DNA from 3 places in the Rhodococcus sp. NPDC003322 genome. Region 1 is predicted to be linked to each of the others. Evidence: riboswitches for the same ligand, from Rfam matches in the RefSeq annotation. Region 1 holds a riboswitch; each other region holds the start of a gene.
The links. Region 1 has a riboswitch for S-adenosylmethionine ahead of ACWDUM_RS06035 (aminotransferase class V-fold PLP-dependent enzyme). Riboswitches for the same ligand answer to the same signal wherever they lie in the genome.
Positions count from the first base shown of each region.

Region 1 (6,075 bases):
TGATTCGACCCGGCGGCGCCCACCCCTGTGTGCGGCTTTCCGGTGCCCCCTGAATCCGCACGCCACGTGCATCCCGAAGTCACGTGCATCCCGAATCGGAGTACCTCATGCCCCAGCCCCTGGAACCGCAGCACCACGACCGCGCCGCCGATCTGCCCGCGGACCCGCACACGGTCACGGCCGACCAGTACCGCACCGCGATGCGCAGCTATCCGGCGGGCGTCACGATCGTCACCCTCGACTCCGATTCGGGGCCGGTGGGTTTCACCGCGACCTCGTTCGCCTCGCTGTCGCTGGACCCACCGCTGGTGTCGTTCAACATCGCGCACACCTCGTCGTCGATCCGTGCGCTGCACGCGGCGGACTCACTGGTCATCCACCTGCTCGGCGAGCACCAGCGGCACCTGGCGCAGCGGTTCTCTCGCAGCGCCGACGAGCGCTTCTCGGACACCTCGCTGTGGAAGCGACTCGAGACCGGGGAACCGGTGCTGCACGGCACCCCGATCTGGCTCCGCACCACCGTGCATCAGTTGATCCCGGCGGGCGATCACACGCTGGTGATCGGGCTGGTGACCCGGATCCACGACGAGAACGACGCGGAGGCCGCGGCCGCTCCGCTCCTCTACCACGGCGGCCGCTACCATCGGTCCAGCCCACTCGACGAATGACCTTCGCCTCCAACGGCATCCACGTCGAACGGGAATGTCACGGCCCGCACTGACCCGGCCGTCACACCCGATCCATCCGACATCGGAGCCCCCCATGACCGATTCGTCAGTTCCGAGGTCGAGCACCGACCTCGTGCTCACCATGCAGTTCTCCGGATCCGCCGACCGCGGTCAGTTGACAGCGCTCGCCGATGCACTGCGCGTCAGCGCGCGTGAACTGTTGCCGGGCGTCGCGGTGCGCGCCGGCGTCGACGCGACCGCCCCACTGCTGATCGATCTGCCCGCTCGGGAAGCGCGACTCGACGGGGCGCCGATCTCACTGAGCCACACCGAATTCGAGATACTCTCCCACCTGGCCAGTCGGCCGCGTGAGGTCGTCTCGCGTCGCCGGATGCTGCAACTGAGCGGCACCCTCGGCGAGCGGGACCGCGCCGGGCGCAGCGTCGACGTGCACGTCTCGCGGGTCCGAACCAAGCTGGGCCGTTTCGGCGGACAGGTGTCGACGGTGCGCGGGTCCGGCTACCGCTTCGATCCGGACCCGCGTATCCATGTCGTCCTGGGGTGACGTGGTCACGCGTCGCCGACCACAGGCAAACCCCGTTTCGTTCTCCACCGGCTGAAGGCCACATTCAGCCGTGAGGGGTCACGCCCGGAGCGGCGCGCGGCGGGTCAGGACGCGAGCGCGCGCCGGTCGGGTGACAACCCGAACTGCCCGAGAACCTCGCCGAGGACCGCGGACGGCTCGGTCACGCCACCCTCGTGCAGCATGGGCAGCACGTCGTCGACGACGCGGTCGAGCACCCTGGGCAGGACCAGGGGCAGCAGGGTGACACCGTCCGCCACTCCGGCGGCGCGGATGTCGGCGATCAGACCGGCCAGGCCGGACGGGGTGCCGATGTACGAGATGGACTCCGGCACATGGGGTTCGATCCGTCCCCCAAGCACTTCGTGCAGGGAGGTGCCCCCACAGGCATCCAGGCGGGCCAGTTCGCGCCGGGCGGCACGGTGATCGTCGGCGAGGAGCACCTCGACGTCGAGCAGAACCGCGACCGTGTCGGGGTCGCGGCCGTCCGCCGCCGCGCGGATGCGGGCGGTCTCGCGGCGCCGCTGCGCCTCCCCGAGGTCGCGGGCTCGCACCCGGATCACGGAGCCTGGATCCCCGACGAGATCGAGGGTGGCGGAAGTGAGCTGAACCCAGTAGTCACTGAGCCCCAACGGGATTCGGAAATCGGTGTGGGCAGCCGACGCGGGGTGGTGGCCGGCGCCGGAGAGTTCGACGGCCACATGCAGCGGCCGGACAGGACGGGACGAAAACGATGCAGACATGACTGTCCTCGGGAAGGTGGTGGAGTGACGGGTCCGGCGAGGCCGAGCTCAGACCGGACACATACCCGAGGCGGTACGGCACAGGTCGACGTGCCGGCGGCACCACTGACCACCGATCAGGTCCACCGCGTCCGTAGTCATGGCACCGATGTTACCGTGCAGGAACACCGTTCGTCGCGCGCAGCGCGGCGAACTCGCCGACTGCGGCGATCAGGCGATCGACGTCCGCGCTGCTGCTGCCGAGCCCGAGGCTGGCCCGGACCGCACCCTCGGCGTACCCGAGGCGCGACAGCAACGGGTGGGCGCAGAACTTGCCGTCCCGCACTCCGATGCCGTGCAGGTCCGACAGGTGGGTCGCGACCGCGCGCGGCTCGGCGCCGGCGACGGTGAAGGTGACGATGCCGACGGCGTCCGGCGAGTCCGGCCAGATCCGCAGCACCCGGACGCCGTCGATCGCTTCGAGTCCGGCCGTGAGTCGGTCGCACAGCACGCGCTCGTGCAGCTCGACGGCGTCGGCGTCGAACCCGGCGACTGTCTCGCACGCCGCGGCGATCGCGACGGCGCCGAGCACGTTCGGGGTGCCCGCCTCGTGCCGCTGCGGAGCGGCGGCCCACTGCACGGCGTCGATCTCGACGTTCTTGGTGGCGCCGCCGCCGGCAAGGTAGGGCTCGGCGGCGTCCAGCCAGTCGGCGCGGCCGACGAGGGCGCCGGCGCCGAACGGCGCGTACAGCTTGTGCCCGGAGAAGGCCAGGTAGTCGACGCCGAGCTCGGCGATGTCGACGCGGCGGTGCGGCAGCAACTGGGCGGCGTCGACCAGGATCCGGGCGCCGCACTCGTGGGCGATCCGCGCGAGGCGGGCGATCGGCAGCACCTCGCCGGTCACGTTGGAGGCACCGGTGACGGCGAGCAGTGCCGCCGGGCGGGTGCACAGTTCGGCGACGATGCGCTGGACGGTTTCCTCGACGGTGTCCGCGGAGCGGACGACGCGGGCACCGTTCCGGTTCCAGGACAACAGGTTTGCATGGTGCTCGATGTCGAGGACAACGGTCTCGCCGGGCACGCAGGAGGCGAGCAGGTTCAGTGCGTCGGTGGTGTTGCGCGTGAACACCACGACGTCGTCGGTGCGGGCCCCGACGAAGTCGGCGACCACGTCGCGGGCGCCCTCGTACCGTTCGGTGCAGACCTGGGAGGCGTAGCCGGCCCCGCGGTGCACGCTGGCGTAGAACGGCAGCAGCGACTGCACGCGCTCGGCGACGGCGGACAGCGCGGGCGCACTGGCGGCGTAGTCGAAGTTGGCGTACGCGATCGAGGTCCCGTCGACGAGCGGCGCGATCAGGTCACTTCCGCAGACAGGAGCGAAAGACGCAGTGCCATCACAGTTTTCGTCGCGAACGGCGTCGGCACAGAGGGTGGTGTCGAGTACAGCAGTCATGGCGTCATCCCTTACGTCAAGGGACTCGTGCGGTGAGGGTTGATGCATCGAGTCCGCGCTTGCCGTGTCCGGTATTGGATTCACGGCCTGGTCGTCACCCGGGGCACCCCACCGCGGTGGAGGGTTGCCGGCCAGCAAGCCGGGGCTACGCGCTGGCACTCATGACCTGAGCCGAGAATGGCAGCCGTTCGGCCGCGCTGTCAACCCGGCCACACCGAGTTCGCTGTGACTTCCATCACTTCTCGCTGCGCTCGGATGCCGAATCCCGGTGCGCGGCGTGCACTCCCGACCGGCACCGGACCTGCACCCGGAAATTGGTTTGAAAACCACACCGGAACTGCGGTTTCCTGGTTCGGTGACCACCGCAACCCTGATCAGTTTCGCGGGTGTCTGCCTGCTGCTGGCGATCATGCCCGGACCCGACTCGTTCCTCGTGCTGCGCTACAGCATCGGGGGCACCCGTCCGGGTCTCGCCGCCGCGCTCGGCGTCAGCCTGGGCGGACTCCTGTGGGCCGCGGTCGTCGCGCTCGGGTTGGCGACGCTGCTCGAACAGTCGGCGAGCGCATACCGGGTCCTCAAGATCGCCGGCGGCCTGTATCTGCTCTACCTCGGACTGCGGGCGCTGCAGCGCCGTCGTGCGGCGACGGTCGCGGACACACCCGCCCCGGTCGCCGCGGCCACCCGCCCGGTTTCGGCGTTCGGTGCGGGGGTGCTCTCGTGCGCGCTGAACCCCAAGGTCGGCTTGTTCTACCTGGCCGTCGTGCCGCAGTTCCTCGGTCGGGTCACGCTCGGATCGGCGATGACGCTCGGTGCGGTGGAGGCCGCGGTCGCACTGGTCGTGATGAGCGGGTTCGCGGTCGCCGCGTCCCGACTGGTCGCTCTGCTGCGTAGCCCGCGGATCACAGCGCGGCTCGAGAGCGTGAGCGCAGGCATCCTCGCTGTGCTCGGCGTCGGCACCCTGGCATCGGCCGCCGGAAACGCCTGAGCCCCGTGCGCCGATATCCTGAACTGGCAAGTCGAACGTGCGGTGCATCGTGTCCGCTCGAATCCTGGAGGGCATGAAGTGTCGCGTTTTCGTCGCAAGTCCACCGCACTCGCGGCCGCGGTGGCCGCGGCGCTGTTGCTCGGCGGATGCTCGAACGGCGGCGACACCGGGTCCTCCGGCGCCGCGGCGTCCGCGACCCAGGAGTCGGAGGCGTCGATCACCTTCACCCCGGGCGACACCGACACTCCCGTGAACCCGCTGAGCCCGATCCGCGTCGACGTCACCCAGGGCACGCTGACGTCGGTGACGCTGACCAACCCGGACGGCAAGGTCATCGACGGCATCACCACACCGGACGAGACGTCCTGGAAGCCCGCCGAACCACTCGGATACGGGAAGACCTACGACCTGGCCGTGGCAGCGACCGACTCCCGCGGCGTCGCGACCACCAAGGACACGACCTTCACCACCGTCGCGCCGAACAACCAGACCCGGCTGTACCTGAACACCACCGGCGGACAGTCGATCACGGACGGCGGCACGTACGGCGTCGGCCTCGTTGTGGTGGCGCACTTCGACGAGGAGATCGGCGACCGGGCCGCCGCGGAGAAGGCGATGACGGTCACCACCACTCCCCCGGTGCAGGGATCCTGGTACTGGCTCGACGACCAGAACGCGCACTGGCGTCCGCAGGAGTACTACGCACCCGGCACCACCGTGTCGGTGGACGCGAAGATCTACGGCACCCAGCTCGGGAAGGGCCTCTACGGCGAGCAGGACGAGAAGCTCTCGTTCCGGATCGGCGACTCGCACGTCTCGATCGCCGATGACAACACCAAGATGGTGACCGTCTACGAGAACGGCCAGGTGGTCCGCGAGATGCCGACGTCGATGGGCATGGGCGGCACCGAGACGATCGGCAACACGACGCTCTCGTTCTGGACCCAGCCCGGCACCTACACGGTGATGGACAAGGCGAACCCGGTGATCATGGACTCGTCGACCTATGGGCTGCCGATCAACTCGCGCCTCGGCTACAAGGAGTCGATCAACTGGGCCACCCGGATCAGCACCGACGGCATCTACCTGCACGAGCTGGCGTCGAGCGTGTGGGCGCAGGGCAACACCAACACCTCGCACGGCTGCCTGAACCTGAACCCGACGAACGCCCAGTGGTTCTTCAACTTCTCGCAGCCCGGCGACGTCGTCGAGATCCGCAACACCGGCGGCGCCCCGCTCGAGGTGTGGCAGAACGGCGACTGGAGCGTGCCGTGGGGCCAGTGGCTGGCCGGAAGCGCGCTGCACCCGTGAGTCCTTCCGTCCCCTGACGGGCCGGACGGACTCACGGGCGACGGAGACTCCTCACATACCGATCGGGAGTCCGGCGTAGTTCTCGGCGAGTCCGGTGGAGCCGGCCGCGCTGCCGGCGATCCACTGCAGTTGCGAACGCTGCAACTGCGCGTCGAACGGGTCGCCGCTCTGATGCAGCATGGTCGTCATCCACCAGGAGAAGTGGGTGCAGCGCCAGACGCGACGCAGTGCGCTCTCGCTGTAGCCGTCGGCGAGGGTCTCGTCGTCCTTGCGCAGCAACGCAATCAGCGCGGGTGCCAGCAATGCCACGTCGGAGACTGCGAGATTCAGTCCCTTCGCCCCGGTGGGCGGGA
Region 1 is NZ_JBSFSC010000001.1:1,270,871-1,276,945, forward strand. It holds gene ACWDUM_RS06015 (flavin reductase family protein) at 108-668, shown strand; gene ACWDUM_RS06020 (winged helix-turn-helix domain-containing protein) at 763-1,233, shown strand; gene ACWDUM_RS06025 (hypothetical protein) at 1,338-1,994, opposite strand; gene ACWDUM_RS06030 (putative leader peptide) at 2,043-2,135, opposite strand; gene ACWDUM_RS06035 (aminotransferase class V-fold PLP-dependent enzyme) at 2,146-3,426, opposite strand; SAM riboswitch class IV at 3,477-3,593, opposite strand; gene ACWDUM_RS06040 (LysE family translocator) at 3,782-4,411, shown strand; gene ACWDUM_RS06045 (L,D-transpeptidase) at 4,490-5,722, shown strand; gene ACWDUM_RS06050 (4-hydroxybenzoate 3-monooxygenase) at 5,774-6,075, opposite strand, start outside.

Region 2 (6,075 bases), on a different contig from region 1:
AGAATCCCGCCGCGACCGTCACGTCCCCGAGCCGATCGACGACGAATCGACTGTCCGGAGTGGTGGTGTAGAGGCAGGTGTCCGCGACCGCGGATGCCGCATCGACACCCGGCAGCCATGCCGCGGCATAGTCGACGAGGCGCTGCACCCCGGCCGGATCCGGCCGGAAGTCGCGGGTGTCGGGGTGCACTTCGGGCCCGGTGCCGTGCTCACCGATCTTGATGCCGGACGCGGAGCCGAGGCCGTAGATGCCTTCGCCGGCCAGCTCGGCACCGGGGTGGTGGACGAAGCTCGGCCACTCCGCACCGGTCACGGGTGCGAAGTGGGCGGGCTGTTCCTGCGTGGTGCGCAGCGCCGGCAAGGTCGGGGCGGGCCGAATTTCGTTACCGGCGAGCAGGGTTCGGGTCCAGGCACCCGCCGCGAGGACGACGTGCCTGGCCCGGACAACACCGACGTCGGTGACCACGTCGACGCCCGATCCGGTGCCGTGGATCTCGCGGACCGCGTGGCGATACCGGACGTCGGCGCCGGCCCGCTGCGCTGCCAGCTGCAGCGCACGCACCGCCCGATCCGCGTGCAGCCGTCCCGCCCCGCGATGGTGGAGCACGGTGGTGTCGAATCGCATTCCGGTCCAGCGTTTCTCCGCTGCCGCCGGTTCGAGCAGTTCGTGTGGGACGTCCAGCCCCGAGAGCGTTCGGGTACGGGCCGCCACCGCCACGGGATTGCCGTGGTCGACTGCCCCGGTGAGAGTGAGTACATCGGTGCCGCTGATCTCCTCCAGTTCCCGCCACAGCGGCAATGCGCGCCCGGCGAGCACGGTGTGGAACTCGTCGTCGTACGCCTGCCGGTAGATCCGGGAGGTGCCGTGGGAGGCCCCGCGCCGGTGGTCCGGTTCGAACTGCTCGAGCAACACCACCGACCGGCCCCGCGCGGCCGACCGCCACGCCGACGCCGAACCGATGACGCCACCACCGACGACCACGACGTCCACCGGGCCCTGCACCTGCGTCATGTTCTCTCCCTGCTCGTCTTCTCGCCGCTGGTATCGGGACTACTGCTTCTTCGGCAGGCCCGGTGGGTTGATCTGCGAGGATTCGACCGCCTCGCTGCTGATGCCCCAGCGGTCCAGAACCTGGGCGTAGGTGCCGTTGTCGATGAGATGGTTGAGCGCGGCATGGATCGCCCCGATCAGCCCGTTGTCCTTCTTCGTCAGGACGGCGATCTCCCCTTGCAGGTCGTAGCCCGCTCCGGAGAAGGTGCCTGCGACCTCGGTCTCGCCGGTCTGCAGGGCGTGGAAGGCCGACGACGGGTTGGGGCCGACGTACGCGTCGATCCGGCCCGAGCCGAGTGCGAGGTAGTAGTCGGTTGCCTGCTGGTAGTAGAGGATCTCGGCCGGCTCGAGCCCGGCCTTGACGTTCTGTTCGTTCCACGCGACGAGCAGCGCCTCCTGGTTGGTCCCCGAGCCGACGCCGATCTTCAGGCCCGCGATGTCCTTCGGACCGGAGAACGTGATGCCGCTGCCCTTCTTCACCTCGACGGCGAGACTGTCGAGCCGGTACGTGGCGAAGTCGTACTTCTCCTTGCGTTCCTCGGTGACGGTGACGTTGGAGATGAACGTGTCGGCCTCACCGGAGTCGACCCGGACGAAGTTCTGCGCCCAGTCCGCGGCTGTCAGTTCGACGTCGAGGCCGAGGACGTCGCCGATCAGGTGGGCGAAGTCTGTCTCCGATCCGATGATCGTCTTGTCGTCGTCGGCGTAGAAGCGCAGCGGCGGTGCCGTGCCTGCCGACCCGGTGACGATCAGCTTCCCTCGGTCCCGGATCGCCTGCGGCACCTGCGCCGCGATCTCGGGGACCTCGTCGGTGGTGATGCGGTTCTGCTCGGCGGTCAGGTTGTAGCCGGCGGCGGTGGCCGCGTCGGTCTCGGCGGCATCGCTCGAACTGCACGCGGAGCCCGCCAGCAGGGCGACGGCGGTCAGTGCCGAGGCGAACAGCCTCGTGTGGCGGGTGAGGGCGGACATCATTTCCTTCCAGGGTCTTTCGCGATGAATGAGGGGGTCAGAGCACTCGGGCCAGGAAGGCGCGGGTACGTTCGTGGGTGGGTCGGTCCAGCACCGCGTCCGGCGGGCCCTGCTCGACGATCACACCGCCGTCCATGAACACGACGGTGTCGGCGACCTCGCGGGCGAACCCGATCTCGTGGGTCACGATCACCAGCGTCGCACCGCCGTCGGCGAGGTCACGGATCACCTCGAGGACCTCACCGACGAGTTCGGGATCCAGCGCCGAGGTGGGCTCGTCGAACAGGATCACCTTGGGGCGCAACGCGAGTGCACGCGCGATCGCGACACGTTGCTGTTGTCCCCCGGACAGCTGCTTCGGATACCGGTCGGCCTTGTCGGCGACCCCGACCCGTTCGAGCAGCTGCCGCGCCAGGGCCGTCACCTCGGCGCGGTCGCGGCGCTGCGCGGACACCGGAGCCTCGATCACGTTCTCGAGGACGGTCAGGTGCGGGAAGAGGTTGAAACTCTGGAACACGAACCCGATCCGGGACCGCTGTCGCAGCACCTCTCGGTCGGACAGTTCGTGCAGGGTGTTGCCGCGGCGGCGGTAGCCGATCAGTTCTCCGTCGATCCGGATCGTGCCGCGGTCGACCTTCTCGAGGTGGTTCAGGGTGCGCAGGAGGGTCGACTTCCCGGAGCCCGACGGCCCGAGGATCACCGTCACCTCCCCCGTGCGAACCGACAGATCCACGCCTCTGAGCACTTCGAGCGCGCCGAAGGCCTTGTGCACGCCCCGCACGTCGACGGCGTATGGGTCACCGATGGCGGTCATCGGGTGGCCCCTCTCGGCGCGCCGGTACTGCCGTCACGGATCTCCCGGTACTTGGCGACGACCTTCTGCCACGGCGTGAGTGGCAGCGCGCGGGCGGATCCGCGGGCGTAGTGCCGTTCGATGTAGTACTGGCCGACGGACAGCACGGTGGTCAGGACGATGTACCAGACGGTCGCGACCATCAGCAGCGGCACCACCCGGCCGTTGCGACCGAAGATCACCTGGACCTGGTAGAACAGCTCGGCGATCGCCATCGTCGACACGATCGAGGTGCCCTTGAAGAGGCTGATGACCTCGTTCGCCGCGTTCGGAAGAATCGACCGCATCGCCTGCGGCAGAACGATCTTGAACAGCTGACGGGTCCGCGGGATACCGAGTGCGTTGGCGGCCTCGATCTGGCCGTGGTCCACGGAGATGATGCCCGCGCGGATGATCTCGGCGGAGTAGGCCGCCTGGTGCAGCGCGAGCCCGATGACCGCGGCGGTGAACCCGGAGATCACGCCGGTGACGTTGAACTCGAGGAATCCCGGGCCGAACGGAATGCCGAGGGACATCGTCTGGTAGAGGTAGGCGATGTTGAACCAGAACAGCAGCTGCACGATCAGTGGAATCGAGCGGAACGCCCAGACGTAGATCCACGAGATCACCTGCAGCACCGGATTGTTCGACAGCCTCGCCACGGCGAGCAGCACGCCGATCCCGAACCCGAGGACGGTGCCCCAGATGGTGAGTTCGATCGTCGTCCACAGCGCGGACAGCACCGACGGGGCGGTGAAGTACCGCGCGAACGTCGCCCAGTCCCAGCCCGGGTTGACCACCAGTCCGTGCACGAACTGCGCGACCAGGACCAGCGCCGCCGCTGCGACGACCCAACGCCAGGGATGGCGGGTGGGAGCGACGCGCAGGTCGGCGTCGTCGGACGATTCGGCCACTGCCGCCTGCGGCGGACTGGTGGCCGGGGCGCTCACGAGCGCACTCCGAAGTCGGACATCGAGAAGCCTTTCACGGGTCGGGACCGGGCGCTCGTCGCAGCCCTGTCGCGGAGTCCATCGGTCCCGGCGGTAGCACCCGCACCCACACTCGGGGGGGTTGCTGCGACGTCGTCGATCCGGGTCTCTCGGTCGCTCTTGATGGTCAACACTCGAGCTGTACTGTCCCGCAACCAGATCCCGCGGTCACCTATTGCGTTCGGGCTGATCCGAATGGCGGGGACGAATGTGTGCCGTGCGACATCCGGCGCGTCCGAGCCGACGTGCGGGTCTCCGGGCGCGCACAATGGGGCCATGGCGAACACCGACGAGAAGACCCCCGGTTGGACGTATCTGATGGACATGGACGGGGTCCTGGTGCACGAGGAGCACCTGGTACCGGGCGCCGACGCGTTCCTCTCGGAACTGCAGGAGTCCGGAACTCCGTTCGTCGTGCTCACCAACAACTCGATTCGCACCCCGCGTGACCTGCGGGCACGACTCCTGCAGTCCGGCCTGGACATCCCGGAGAAGTCGATCTGGACGTCCGCCCTCGCGACGGCGACCTTCCTGCACAATCAGCGGCCGAACGGCACCGCCTACGTCGTGGGCGAGTCCGGGTTGACCACCGCGCTGCACGACATCGGGTACGTGCTCACCGACAACGATCCCGACTACGTGGTGCTCGGCGAGACGCGCACCTACTCGTTCGAGGCGATCACCACCGCGATCCGCCTCGTCGAGCGCGGTGCCCGGTTCATTGCGACCAACCCGGACGCCACCGGCCCTTCGCGTGACGGCTCGCTACCCGCGACCGGTTCGGTGGCCGCGCTGATCACCCGCGCGACGGGCCGCGAGCCGTACTACGTCGGCAAGCCGAACCCGCTGATGATGCGCTCGGCGCTGCGGGCGATCGGCTCCCACTCCGAGCACACCCTGATGATCGGCGACCGGATGGACACCGACATCGTCTCCGGCCTCGAGGCGGGCCTGCAGACGATCCTGGTGCTCACCGGCATCTCCAGCCGCGAGACCGTCGAGGCGTTCCCCTACCGCCCGACACTGGTGCTGAACTCGGTCGCCGAACTCGTCGGCCGCACCCAGGACCCGTTCACCGCCGCCTGACCCCCACCCCGGGGTGGGCACAATGTCACATCGTGCGCACCCAACGAGCACACTGTGACATTGCGCCCCACCGGCGGGAGGGGCGAGCGGCGCGTCAGCGGAGCGGGAGCGGGCGTCCTGCGACGACGAGGATCACCGACTCGGACTCGGCGGCGACGGCGGCGTTGAGCCGGCCGAGGGCGTCGCGGAAGCGGCGGCCGGAGGGCGTCGCCGGGACGACGCCGCTGCCGACCTCGTTGCTCACCGCGACGACGGGCACCGTCGCCGTGCGCCACGCGACGAGAAGGGCTTCGACGTCGGCCTGCACTGCCACCCAACCGGATTCGTCGTCCCACGCGCCGTGGCGGTCGATCCGGCGGGTGAGCCAGGTGCCGAGGCAGTCCACGAGGACCGGACCGGTCGCGGACCCCAGCGCCCCGCAGAGGTCGTCGGTCTCGACGGTGCGCCAGGAGGCGGGACGCGACGCCCGGTGCGCGGCGATCCGGGCCGCCCACTCCGCGTCGTCGCCGGGAGGTCCGCCGGTGGCCAGGAAGGTGACATCGTCACGGTCGGCGAGCAGACGCTCCGCGTGGGTGGACTTGCCCGCGCGGGCGCCGCCGAGCACGAGGGTCCGCCGAGGTCGGTCCGGACGCGCCGTCACCGCACCCACCGCGACGGTTGCGCCGTCGTCGAGCACCCGAACGCCCCAGGGCCGCAAACGGTCCGGTAAGTCGACCGGGTTGTGGTGACTCAGGTGGACGGCGATCACGTCGGTGCCCTCGACGACCGCCTCGGCCTCGCGCAGCGCGGCCAGCGCCCGCGGGAAGGTGTGCAGGTCGAGGTGGTCGGGTTCGTGGTCGACGAGGTCGCCGAAGGTCTCCTCGAGGAACACCACGTCGTACCGGGCGCCCCGCACCGCGTCCAGGGTCGCGGCGGGCAGCGGTCCGGTGTCCGTTGCCCACAACAGTTTCCGACGGTCCGGACCCGCGATCTCGTACAGCACCGCGTCGCCGTCGCGAAACACCCGGTGCGCGGCAGGCAGCGCCCGCACCGTGTACTCGCCGACCCGCAGCGCCTCCCCCGGCGCGATCGGAATCCACCGCACCGGGTCGTCGGGGCCGACCCAGTCCCGGCACAGGTCCAGCGCCTCCGGCGGCCCGATCACGTCG
Region 2 is NZ_JBSFSC010000009.1:19,348-25,422, forward strand. It holds gene ACWDUM_RS26775 (FAD-dependent oxidoreductase) at 1-1,012, opposite strand, end outside; gene ACWDUM_RS26780 (ABC transporter substrate-binding protein) at 1,052-2,020, opposite strand; gene ACWDUM_RS26785 (amino acid ABC transporter ATP-binding protein) at 2,058-2,834, opposite strand; gene ACWDUM_RS26790 (amino acid ABC transporter permease) at 2,831-3,802, opposite strand; SAM riboswitch class I at 3,878-3,971, opposite strand; gene ACWDUM_RS26795 (HAD-IIA family hydrolase) at 4,118-4,927, shown strand; gene ACWDUM_RS26800 (bifunctional adenosylcobinamide kinase/adenosylcobinamide-phosphate guanylyltransferase) at 5,022-6,075, opposite strand, start outside.
Region 2: linked by a shared signal. The riboswitch ahead of ACWDUM_RS26790 (amino acid ABC transporter permease) and the one ahead of ACWDUM_RS06035 (aminotransferase class V-fold PLP-dependent enzyme) in region 1 are both predicted to bind S-adenosylmethionine.

Region 3 (6,075 bases), 1.2 Mb from region 1:
ATCCGCGACGAGGCCCGCAAGGGCGGCTACGAAAGGGCCTTCTCGTTCCCCGGGTTCGTACCGGCCTACATCCGGCCGCTGTTCGAGGAGGGCCGCGGCCCGTTCCGGTGGGTCGCGCTGTCCGGCGACCCGGCCGACATCGCCGCCACCGACCGGGCGATCGGTGCCCTGTTCCCCGACGACGCGCACCTGCACCGCTGGATCACGCTGGCCGGCGACAAGGTGCGGTTCGAGGGGCTGCCCGCCCGGATCTGCTGGCTCGGCCACGGGCAGCGGCACCTGGCCGGTCTGCGGTTCAACGAGATGGTCGCCTCCGGGGAACTGTCCGCACCGGTCGTGATCGGCCGCGACCACCTCGACGGCGGGTCGGTGGCGTCGCCGTACCGGGAGACCGAGGCGATGGCCGACGGGTCGGACGCGATCGCCGACTGGCCGCTGCTCAACGCCCTGGTCTCCACCGCGTCGGGGGCGTCGTGGGTGTCGATCCACCACGGAGGTGGTGTCGGAATGGGCCGGTCGATCCACGCCGGGCAGGTGTGCGTCGCCGACGGCACCGACCTCGCCGCCCGCAAGATCGAGCGGGTGCTCTCCAACGATCCGGCGACGGCGGTACTGCGGCACGCGGATGCCGGCTACGACCGCGCCGTCGAGGTGGCCGCCGCACACGGGATCCGGATCCCGATGCGGGAGCGACGATGAGCGCGGGCGTGGGTCAGTCGACGGGTACCGGGACGGGGTCGGCCGCGGCCACGCGGGGGCGGACGAAGCGCAGGTAGGCGAGCGTGAGACCGGCGAGCCACACGGCGCCGACCACCAGGGCGACACGCGAGTCGGCATCGAACGCGAGCACCACGATCACGAAGCCGAGGAACGCCAGCGCCGCCAGCTGCCCGTACGGCCACAGCGGGACCGGGAACTTCAGGGCCGCCGTCTCCTGCGGGCTCATCCGGCGCCGCGACCGGTACTGCGACAGCAGGATCATCACCCACACGAAGATCGTCGCGAACGTGGCGATCGAGGCGATGACGACGAACACCGACTCGGGGATCAGGTAGTTGAGCAGCACCGCGAGCAGCAGCGCCCCGATCATCACCACCACCGTCATCCACGGCACCCCGCCCCGGGTCACCTTCGCCATCACCGCGGGCGCCTGGCCGCGCTGCGCCATCCCGTACATCATCCGGCCCGCACCGAAGATGTCGCTGTTGATCGCGGACAGCGCCGCGGTGATGACGACGACGTTGAGCACGGCGGCGGCCGGACCGATGCCGATGGCCTCGAAGATCTGCACGAACGGGCTGCCCTCGGTGCCGATCGTGTGCCACGGGTTGATCGCCATGATCACTGCGAGGGTGGCGACGTAGAACAGCATGATCCGCACCGGCACCGTGTTCACGGCGCGGGGAATCGTGCGGGCCGGGTCCTCGGCCTCACCGGCGGTGATGCCGATGATCTCCGTGCCGCCGAACGCGAACATGACGATCGCGAAGCAGGCGACGAACCCGCCGAAGCCGTTCGCGAAGAAGCCGCCCTCGGCCCACAGGTTGCTCACTCCGGTGCCGGTGTCGTGGATGCCGAACCCGAAGATCAGGATCGCGATCCCTGCCGCGATCATCGCGACGATCGCGGCCACCTTGACGAGGGTGAACCAGAACTCGAGTTCGCCGAACACCTTGACGCTGAGCAGGTTCAGCGCACCGATGAAGAACACGATCGCCAGCACCCAGATCCAGCGCGGCACGTCCGGGAACCAGAAGCCCATGTAGACACCGAACGCGGTGACATCGGCGAGGCAGACGACGATCATCTCGAACGTGTACGTCCACCCGGTCATGAATCCGGCGAGCGGGCCGAGGTGCCGGCGCGCGTACTCCCCGAACGAGCCGGACACGGGGTTGCTGACGGCCATCTCACCGAGCGCCCGGAGCACGATGTAGACGGCGGCGCCGCCGATCAGGTAGGCCAGCAGCACGGACGGCCCGGCCTTCTCGATCGCCCCGGCCGACCCGTAGAACAGTCCGGTCCCGATGGCCGAGCCGAGCGCGATGAATCGGATGTGGCGGGCGTTCAGCCCTCGGGTCAGCGCCGTCGCGGCGTCCTTCACTTCAGGCTCCCAGCTAGGTCGTGCAAGCGTGCGACCAGCACTTTAGCCGTGTTGCGCAGGTCACCACCCTGCGGCCCGGGCGCGTCAGGCGCAGCAGTTCGGGTCGAGCACCGCCCGCAGCGCGTCGAGGGAGTCCCGGCGCACCCTGTGGCAGACGCTCATCCCGTGCCGGGTGGACTCGACCATCCCCGCCTTGCGGAGCTGCGCGAGGTGGTGGCTGACGGTGGACTCGGCGACGTTCAGCGGGACGGCGAGGTCCCCGGTGCACATCTCCGCGTCGGGGGCGGTCAGCAGCAGCGAGAGCAGCTTGACGCGGACGGGGTCCGCGAGCGCCTTGAGCCGCAGCGCGAGCTGCAACGCGTCGTCGTCGGAGATCGGGGTGGCGGACACCGGCGCGCAGCAGATCGGTGCGGTCACGTCGAGCACGGGCAGCGCCTTGGGCATGAGTCCGATCATCCCAGCCTCTTGACATATGTCAAGAAGGTGGCGCACCCTGGACCCCGCAAGTAATTCGACATATGCCACAAAGGTTGGCACTTCGAGGAGGCCGCCATGTCCCGCGCCCAGCTCGCCCTCAACGTCGACGACCTCGACCAGGCGATCACGTTCTACTCCAAGCTGTTCGGCACCGCACCCGCGAAGCGCAAGCCCGGCTACGCGAACTTCGCGATCACCGAGCCGCCCCTCAAACTGGTGCTGCTGGAGAACCCCGGCAAGGGCGGCACCATCAACCACCTCGGCGTCGAGGTCGAGTCGACCGAGCGGGTGCACCAGGAGATCGCCCGCCTTTCCGGAGAGGGCCTGTTCACCGAGGAGGAGATGAACACCACCTGCTGCTTCGCCACCCAGGACAAGGTGTGGGTGACCGGCCCGGCCGGCGTGAAATGGGAGGTCTACACCGTCCTCGCCGACTCGGACACCTTCGGGACCAGCCCGCAACTGCTCGCCGCCGGCGAGGAGAACTCGGGCGGCACCTGCTGCGGCACCGCGGCGTCCTCCACGTCGTGCTGCTGACCGCGGCATCGGTCCGGTGACCACGACAACTCCGGTCGGCAGGCTCTCCACCCTCGACCGTTACCTACCCGTCTGGATCGGCGCCGCCATGGTCGCCGGACTGATGCTCGGCCGCGCACTCCCGGGGATCAACACCGCGATCGAGAAGGTGCAGGTCGACGGCATCTCGCTGCCGATCGCCCTCGGCCTGCTGATCATGATGTATCCGGTCCTGGCGAAGGTCCGCTACGACCGTCTGGGCTCCGTCACCGGGGACCGCAGGCTCCTCGTCGGCTCCCTGTTCCTGAACTGGATCCTCGGGCCCGCGCTGATGTTCGCCCTCGCCTGGATCTTCCTTCCGGATCTACCCGAGTACCGAACCGGACTGATCATCGTGGGCCTGGCCCGCTGCATCGCGATGGTGGTCATCTGGAACGACCTGGCCTGCGGCGACCGCGAGGCTGCCGCCGTGCTGGTGGCGATCAACTCGGTCTTCCAGGTGATCATGTTCGCCGTCCTCGGCTGGTTCTACCTGTCGGTGCTGCCCGGTTGGCTGGGTTTCGAGCAGACCACCATCGACGCCTCGCCCTGGCAGATCGCGAAGTCGGTGCTGATCTTCCTCGGTCTGCCACTGGTTGCCGGCTACCTCACACGCCGCTACGGAGAGAAGGCCAAGGGCCGCGACTGGTACGAGTCGACTTTCCTGCCGAGGATCGGCCCGTGGGCCCTGTACGGACTGCTCTTCACAATCGTGGTGCTCTTCGCGCTGCAGGGCGACCAGATCACCTCCCACCCGTGGGACGTGGTGCGGATTGCCATCCCCCTGCTCGCCTACTTCGCGATCATGTGGGGCGGCGGCTACCTGCTGGGCGCCGCCCTCGGACTCGGCTACGCACGCACGACCACGCTGGCGTTCACCGCCGCCGGCAACAATTTCGAACTCGCCATCGCCGTCGCGATCGCCACCTACGGCGCGAACTCTGGGCAGGCGCTGGCCGGTGTGGTCGGTCCCCTGATCGAGGTCCCGGTCCTGGTCGGGCTCGTCTACGTCTCGCTCGCCCTGCGTGGGCGATTCTCCCGAAAGGTGCCCGCATGACACCCAGCGTCCTGTTCGTCTGCGTCCACAACGCCGGCCGCTCCCAGATGGCCGCCGCCTTCCTGACACACCTCGCTGGAGACGCGATCGAGGTCAGGTCGGCGGGCAGCGCACCGGCGGAGTCCGTCAACCCGGCCGCCGTGGCCGCGATGGCGGAGGTCGGGATCGACATTTCCGCGCAGAGCCCGAAGGTCCTCACCACCGACGCGGTGCAGACGTCCGACGTGGTGATCACCATGGGTTGCGGGGACACCTGTCCGTGGTTTCCCGGCGTCAGCTACCGCGACTGGGCCGTCGACGACCCCGCAGGCAAGGGCCTCGACGACGTCCGCCCGATCCGGGACGAGATCCGCGCACTCGTCGAGGCGCTGATCGCAGAATTGCTGCCCGCGTGAACCGAACCCGTTGTCGAGGGTGTGACCGGTACCGCTAAGATCGCTGCCAGGTCATGAGTGCCAGTGCCAAGCCCCGGCTCGCTGGTCGGCAACCCTCCATCCGCGGTGGGGTGCCCCGGGTGATGACCTGGTCCTCCGGAACGGAGGACAAGCGCGGGTCCGCTGGGACGGACCCACCAACCGGGCCACGACCCACCGGAGGTTTCACCATGTGTTGTTGTCGCAGATAGGCCCCAGTCAGCCCCGGGCGCCCTTGCCGCGCCTCATCTCCCGACACTCTTGGAGCAGAGCCAACTCATGAGCGAGAACGCAACCGATCCGACCGCCAACTGGACCTTCGAGACCAAGCAGATCCACGCCGGCCAGACATCGGACGCCACCACCAAGGCACGCGCGCTGCCGATCTACCAGACCACCTCGTACACGTTCGACAACACCGACCACGCCGCCGCGCTGTTCGGGCTCGCCGAGCCCGGCAACATCTACACCCGGATCATGAACCCGACGCAGGACGCGGTCGAGCAGCGGATCACCGCGCTCGAGGGCGGCGTGGCCTCGCTGCTGCTGTCCTCCGGGCAGGCCGCGTCGACGTTCGCGCTGCTGAACATCGCGGGCGCCGGCAGCCACGTGGTGTCCAGCCCGAGCCTGTACGGCGGCACCTACAACCTGTTCCACTACACACTGCCGAAGCTCGGCATCGAGGTCACCTTCGTCGAGGATCCGGACGACCTGGAGCAGTGGAAGGCCGCGATCCGCCCGAACACGGTCGCGTTCTACGGCGAGTCCATCGCGAACCCGCGCAACGACGTCCTCGACATCCCCGGCATCTCCGAGGTCGGGCACGCCGCCGGCATCCCGCTGATCGTCGACAACACCGTCGCCACCCCGTACCTGCTGCGCCCGCTCGAGCACGGCGCCGACATCGTCGTGCACTCGGCGACGAAGTACCTGGGCGGCCACGGAACCGCGATCGCCGGTGTCATCGTCGACGGCGGCACCTTCGACTGGACTCAGGGTCGCCACCCCGGCTTCACCACCCCGGACCCGAGCTACCACGGCGTCGTGTTCGCCGACCTCGGTGCGCCGGCCTACGCCCTGAAGGCGCGGGTCCAGCTGCTCCGCGATCTCGGGTCGGCGGTCTCGCCGTTCAACGCGTTCCTGATCAGCCAGGGCATCGAGACCCTGAGCCTGCGCATCGAGCGGCACGTGCAGAACGCCACCGCGGTTGCCGAGTTCCTGCAGGGCCGGGACGAGGTCACCTCGGTCTCCTATGCCGGTCTGCCCAGCTCGCCCTGGTACGAGCGGGCCCAGAAGCTGGCCCCGAAGGGCGCGGGCGCGATCGTCGCGTTCGAACTCGCCGGCGGTGTCGAGGCGGGCAAGAAGTTCGTCGATGCCCTGACCCTGCACAGCCACGTCGCTAACATCGGCGACGTGCGCTCACTCGTCATCCACCCCGCGTCGACCACCCACGCCCAGCTGAGCGCGGA
Region 3 is NZ_JBSFSC010000001.1:65,338-71,412, forward strand. It holds gene hutU (urocanate hydratase) at 1-699, shown strand, start outside; gene ACWDUM_RS00330 (amino acid permease) at 713-2,104, opposite strand; gene ACWDUM_RS00335 (Rv2640c family ArsR-like transcriptional regulator) at 2,189-2,548, opposite strand; gene ACWDUM_RS00340 (ArsI/CadI family heavy metal resistance metalloenzyme) at 2,657-3,118, shown strand; gene arsB (ACR3 family arsenite efflux transporter) at 3,126-4,193, shown strand; gene ACWDUM_RS00350 (arsenate reductase ArsC) at 4,190-4,588, shown strand; SAM riboswitch class IV at 4,638-4,748, shown strand; gene ACWDUM_RS00355 (bifunctional o-acetylhomoserine/o-acetylserine sulfhydrylase) at 4,886-6,075, shown strand, end outside.
Region 3: linked by a shared signal. The riboswitch ahead of ACWDUM_RS00355 (bifunctional o-acetylhomoserine/o-acetylserine sulfhydrylase) and the one ahead of ACWDUM_RS06035 (aminotransferase class V-fold PLP-dependent enzyme) in region 1 are both predicted to bind S-adenosylmethionine.